Linked DNA regions of Adhaeribacter radiodurans. Each later gene encodes a partner of the first gene's protein in a complex. Links are inferred from orthologs where the notes say so. Each region holds a gene or a part of one and is shown on either strand. Other genes may lie near its edges.

What was found.
Region 2: the proteins of pheT (region 1) and pheS are in contact, whole or in part, in a crystal structure (PDB 6P24), measured with the Escherichia coli proteins. The link is inferred for Adhaeribacter radiodurans from one-to-one orthologs.

What each region holds. Positions count from the first base shown.
Region 1 is NZ_CP055153.1:943,801-947,007, forward strand. What follows is about bases 1-3,054. They hold pheT (phenylalanine--tRNA ligase subunit beta), read left to right. Parts: upstream 1-347; coding sequence 348-2,762; downstream 2,763-3,054. Other genes in these bases: HUW48_RS04385 (DUF1684 domain-containing protein), read left to right, coding at 1-231; HUW48_RS04395 (hypothetical protein), read left to right, coding at 2,965-3,054. Also shown: more of HUW48_RS04395, read left to right, coding at 3,055-3,207.
Region 2 is NZ_CP055153.1:5,463,637-5,466,982, forward strand. Bases 310-3,141 are described here. They hold pheS (phenylalanine--tRNA ligase subunit alpha), read left to right. Parts: upstream 310-1,128; coding sequence 1,129-2,154; downstream 2,155-3,141. Other genes in these bases: HUW48_RS21800 (TetR/AcrR family transcriptional regulator), read right to left, coding at 310-737; HUW48_RS21810 (3-hydroxyacyl-CoA dehydrogenase NAD-binding domain-containing protein), read left to right, coding at 2,275-3,141; HUW48_RS21815 (Rieske (2Fe-2S) protein), read left to right, coding at 3,137-3,141. In the rest of the region: HUW48_RS21795 (TolC family protein), read right to left, coding at 1-101; more of HUW48_RS21800, read right to left, coding at 105-309; more of HUW48_RS21810, read left to right, coding at 3,142-3,150; more of HUW48_RS21815, read left to right, coding at 3,142-3,346.

The DNA.
Region 1 (3,207 bases):
TTTTTTGTGCCTTTTACCGACAGGACCAATGGTACCGATACTTATGAAGGGGGACGGTTTATGGATATTCCTAAGCCGGCATCCGGCGAAAAATTAATTACTCTGGATTTTAACAAAGCTTATAATCCGTTTTGTGTTTTCAATTACAATTATAGTTGTCCCATTCCTCCTGCCGAAAACCGTTTGCCCATTGCAGTTCCTGCCGGCGAAAAGAGTTATGCCAAAAAATAAAACAAGAGTTAATAATTCTAAATTATTTAAATTTGCTTTTTAAATACAGTCGATAGTCCACAGATCACAGCTTATCAACTATCGACCATGTACTATTGACTATCGACTAAATTTACATGCTGATTTCATACGACTGGCTACAAGAATTAATTCAAACAAATAAACCGGCTGCTGAAGTGGCCGCATTACTTACCGGCTCTGGCCTGGAGGTAGAAGGTCTATACCCTTACGAACGGGTAAAAGGCGGCTTACAAGGTATTGTAATTGGCGAAGTGCTAACCTGCGAAAAACACCCCGATGCCGATAAACTACGCCTGACTACCGTGGATGTTGGTACCGAAACGCCGAAACAAATTGTATGCGGAGCGCCGAATGTAGCCGCCGGTCAGAAAGTAATAGTAGCCACCGAAGGAGCAACCTTATATCCTTTTACCGGCGAATCGTTTCAGATAAAAAAATCAAAAATTCGGGGGGCTGCTTCGGAAGGTATGATTTGCGCCGAAGATGAAATTGGTTTAGGGGAGTCGCATGCGGGTATTATGGTGCTGGATACCGATTTGCCTAATGGTACGCCGGCTGCCCAATATTTTAATTTACAGTCGGATAAAGTATTTGAAATTGGCTTAACTCCCAACCGGGCGGATGCTGCTTCTCACTTGGGGGTTGCCCGCGATTTACAGGCCCTTTTACGAGTACCATATACTCTGCCTAATGTAGACGGATTTACAATTAACACCAACAGCCGGAATATTTTGGTGGAAGTGCAGGATTCAGAAGCTTGTCCGCGTTATGCCGGCTTAACTATTTCAGGAGTAAAAGTTGCGGAATCCCCGGAATGGCTGAAGCACCGTTTACGAGCTATTGATTTATCGCCTATAAATAACGTGGTAGATATTACCAACTACGTTTTGCACGAACTTGGCCAGCCCATGCACGCTTTTGATGCCGATAAAATTGCCGGTGACAAAATTATTGTGAAGAAAGCCGAAGAAGGGATTAAGTTTGTTACCCTGGACAACGTTGAACGTACCCTGCGCTCCACTGACCTGATGATTTGCAATGCCGAAGAACCCATGGTAATTGCCGGGGTATTTGGTGGCAAAAATTCGGGTGTTACTTCAGATACTACCACTATTTTCCTGGAAGCGGCTTATTTTCAACCCGCTTCTATTCGCAAGTCCTCGCAAATTCACGGCATTAAAACCGATTCATCGTTCCGGTTCGAGCGCGGTACTGATCCCAATATGGTAATTCTAGCCTTAAAGCGGGCAGCGCTTTTAGTACAGGAAATTGCTGGTGGCGAGGTAAGCTCCGAAATAGTAGATGTTTATCCGCAACCCGTGCAGCCGTTTACCATTAAAGTAAGTATTGCCCGGGTTAACCAATTAATCGGGCAGGAAATTGGGTTGGAGCGGGTGAAAGAAATTTTAACAGATTTAGGAATTGGCATAACCGAAGAATCAGAAACAGATTTAGTTCTTTCGGTACCGCCATTTAAAGTAGATGTGCAGCGCGAAGCGGATATTGTAGAAGAAATATTGCGGATTTACGGCTATAACAACATTGCGCTTACACCTAACCTGGCTACCAGTTATCTGGCAAAATTCCCGAAACCCGATCCGGAAGTTATTAAACAAAGTATCGGGCAGTTATTGGCCGGAGCTGGTTACAGTGAAATTATTACTAATTCGCTTACTAATTCTAAATATTATGAAAGTGCTGGCCAAGAACCGGATGCCTCTTTAGTACGCATTGTAAACTACAATAGCGCCGATTTAGATGTGCTACGCCAGACGTTGGTGTTTTCGGGATTAGAAGTTTTACGGCACAACATGAACCGCCGGCAAAAAGACTTGAAATTGTACGAGCTGGGCAAAGTGTACGTTAAGGCCGGCAATAAATATCAGGAAAAAACGCAACTAGCGTTGTTTGTAACAGGTAATGCTACTGCCGAAACCTGGCAGCAACCTTCCCAAAAAGTGAATTTCCACCAATTAGCCGGAGTGGTACAGAACCTGCTGACCAAACTTACCCGCGAACAATTGAACGTACAACCGGTGGAGCATCGTTATATTAAAAACGGTATAGCATATTACCGGAACGATGTGCCGGTGGTGCAGATGGGAATGCTAAACGAAGCGGTAACGAAGAAGCTGGATGTGAAGGAGCCGGTGTGGTATGCCGAGTTAAACTGGGATTATCTGATCCGGAATTATTCCGATAAATTAGTAGCCGAAGAACTTGCCAAGTTCCCGGAAGTACGCCGTGATTTATCGTTGGTAGTTGATAAGAACATTACCTTTGAGCAAATTAAAGCAATTGCCTGGCGTACCGAACGCAAATTGCTGCAGCAATTAAATGTGTTTGATGTATACCAAGGCGATAAAATTGATGCTGGTAAAAAGGCTTATGCCATGAGCTTTATTTTGCAGGATAAACAACAAACCCTGACCGATAAAGTAATTGACAGCACCATGAACCGATTGATGCAACAATTTGAACGACAATTAGGAGCTGTAATTCGTAAATAAGTAAGTGGTACGGTTTAAGTTATAAATTTTACCTTTTAAAGTTTTGTAGATGCATACTTTATAATAAACTTAACAGAATTTAATTTTGTCCGGGTATTTAAGTATTTCAACAAATTTTATTTAGAGTATAATTCATAATTCACTGACTAGCCGTATTTTGTTAGTCGAACAACGAATAACTACTAACGAACAACTATTTAGCATGAGTACTGGTCAGGAGTTAGAACAAATAGCGCTTTTAGAACAGCGGATAACGCAGTTAATTGCTAGTTACCATTCTGTGCGCGAAAGCCTGGACCAGGCCCGGTATGTTATTCACAATTTACAGTCGGTAATCGACGCAAAGGATGAGGAAATAAAAAATTTTCAAAATAAAGATAATATTTCTAAAATTGTAAATACAATAGCAGCAGAGCCTGCCCATTCGACAGAATTAAAACTGAAA
Region 2 (3,346 bases), 4.5 Mb from region 1 along the record:
TGTTGCAGGCTGAATGCCTGAGGCGCTTGCTGCGCCGTAACAGTTTGGGCGGACCAACTGAAAATACCTGCGAACAGGAGACTGAATAATTGTTTTTTCATAATTTAATCTTGTTCAACAACTTGTTTATATGTATTAATAAGCTTGTACCCTTTTAAACTGGCAATACCCAGCATAAAATGTTCAAGCGTGGCTAACTGCACTTTTTGTAAATCAAACTTATCCGGAGGAAATATTTCGGGATTAAATACATCTTCAATCTGGGCCAGTCGTAACCGGGCAATTATATCTAAGTCAAAATCGCTGCGGTATAAACCTTGTTCTATCCCGTCTTTCAGGTTCCGGGCAATTTGCTGCAGAATAAATTTATTTTTATGCGTGATCCAGACTTGCCAGGCGGGTTGGTGGTATTTCTGCAGATCGTAAAATACCGACGGATGCATACCTGCCAGTTGTTGCCGGATCATCTGCATCATCTGAAACAGCTCTTCAATGGCATTTTTAGCTTGAATAGTAAAACTACCACAGTCTTCTACCATCTTATCTAAGTGGTCTTGCAACATGGCCATAACCAGCTGGTCTTTGTTTTCGAACCACTTATAAAGCGTTTTTTTTGAAACTCCCAGATGTAAAGCAATATCGTCCATCGAAACACTTTTTATACCGTTGCGCATAAACAGCCTAAAAGCTGCTTGTAAAATTTTATCTTTGATCTCCATTTCAATTGCTTCCGGCACAAAACTAAGGAAACTATTTTTGTTTCCAAAGTTTCCAGAGTATAACCTAAAAATTTAGTGTTTGTTTAAAAAGGAACCATCATCTGCCGGATTTTTTGAATATTTTATGCGAAATAGAATTATTATTAGATATTTTGCTCTTTTTTAAAGAACGATTTAAAGGTAGCAGGTGGTTGAAGCTTGGACAAGTTGGAATAAGCCAACTAGGTAGGAATTACCGGTAAAAAGCCGGAAAAAGTCGGTGAATTGTTTCATCGTATTCTATAAAATCCAGACTATCAGAATAAAGATAAACCATATTATTCGTGTTTGATTTTACAGAAACCAGATTTAAGCTTTTTATACCAGTTTGCAGGTTCACTAAATTCTGATAAAGTGTATATTTGTGTCTATGAAGTTTGAAGAATTAGCCCAGGTAGCCCAAGAAGTGGCGACCTTTGAATTAGCCAATAAAGAGCAGTTGGAACAATTCCGGAATTTATATACGGGTCGGAAAGGCCGGATTGCCGATTTGTTTGATGGTATTAAAAACGTTGCCCCGGAGCAACGGAAAGCGTACGGACAGGAACTAAATGCTTTAAAAGAACAAGCCGTAGCCAAATTTAAAGCTAAACAAGAAGAACTGGAAGCTGCCAGCGCTGCTACTACTGAAATTGAATTTGATTTTACCTTACCAGTTATACCGCAAACCCTGGGCACCCGGCACCCCTTAACTTTAGTGCGGGAAGAAATCATCCGCATTTTTGAACGGATTGGCTTTAATCTATCCGAAGGCCCGGAAATTGAAGATGACTGGCACAATTTCTCGGCACTGAACTTTCCGGAAAACCACCCCGCCCGCGACATGCAGGATACTTTTTTTGTTGGCGAAGATGCCGCCATGCTGTTACGTACCCATACTTCCAGTGTGCAGGTGCGAGTGATGGAAAACAAAAAACCACCCATCCGGACCCTTTCACCGGGCCGGGTGTACCGCAATGAAGCTATTTCGGCCCGGGCTCATTGTATTTTTCACCAGGTAGAAGGTTTATTTATCGATAAAAAAGTAAGCTTCGCCGATTTAAAACAAACCTTGTATTATTTCGTGCAGGAAATGTTCGGGGCAGATACTAAAATTCGTTTCCGGCCATCCTTTTTTCCGTTTACCGAGCCAAGCGCTGAAATTGATATTTCGTGCCTGATTTGTAAAGGAGCGGGTTGTAATATTTGCAAACAAAGCGGTTGGGTAGAAATTGGCGGTTCCGGCATGGTAGACTCAGAGGTACTAAAAAACTGTAACATCGATCCGGTTCGCTATTCAGGCTTTGCATTCGGGATGGGTATCGAGCGTATTGCCATGCTGAAGTACCAAATTAAAGATTTGCGTTTATTTACCGAAAACGACGTACGGTTTTTACGGCAATTCGAATCTATTTAAATATTAGCCCCAGACCATAGACAATAGTCCATAGGTCATGGTCCGTGATTGATAGTTTTCATTAAATTAGGACAGAAATAATTTGACTTACTAATTTCCATGTAATAAGAACTATGATCTATGGACCATGACCTATCGACCATCGACTACAACATTAAAACCATTGGAGTAGTGGGAGCCGGTACTATGGGCCAAGGTATTGCCCAGGTTTGTGCCCAGGCAGGTTGCCCTACCATCTTATATGATATTAATCCGGCGGTACTGAGCCAAGCCCGCCGGGCAACCGAACAAAACTGGCAACGAGCAGTTGAAAAAGGTAAATTAACTCCGAGGCAAAAAATCGAAGCCGAAAAGCTGATTGTTTTTACTTCCGACATCCAACAGGTTATCGCTGATTTAATTATAGAAGCGGTAATTGAAAAATTGGAGGTTAAGCAAAACTTATTAACTGAACTAGCAGCCTTCAATGAACCCAGTACCATTCTGACCTCTAACACCTCTTCCTTGCCTATCACCAGTATTGCTGCCAAAATCCCGCATCCCGAAAGAGTAGTTGGCATGCACTTTTTCAATCCTGCTCCCGTAATGCCTTTAGTCGAGATAGTAGCCGGCCTAGGCACCGACCCAAAAGTTACCGATGCCGTTTATGCCATGGCGCAACAATTAGGAAAATCGCCGGTGCGGGTACAAGATTCACCTGGGTTTATCGTTAATCGGGTAGCGCGGCCATTTTACACGGAGAGTTTAAAAATGCTGGAAGAAAACGTTGCCGATGTAGCTACCATCGACGCCTTGCTGCGAGCTACCGGTTTTAAGATGGGCCCTTTTGAGTTAATGGACTTAATTGGTGTAGACGTTAATTTTGCGGTAACCAGTGCCTTATACGACGCTTTTTACCACGATCCTAAGTTTCGGCCAAGCCGTATACAAAAACAAAAAGTAGATGCCGGCTACCACGGACGCAAATCCGGCAAAGGTTTTTATGACTATTCTTAAACGCTTCTTATTTTTTGGCTTTCTGCTAGCAGGTATTTCTGCTTGCGACGAAACCACGGACAATCCTATTATCCCCAACGTACTCGTAAACGAACAAATAAATTTAACGAACATCCAGTACAATTCGCTCCGCCGGGATAACGGGTATGTTTATTTAAAAAGCGGCGTAAAAGGCATTATCTTACTACACAAAACC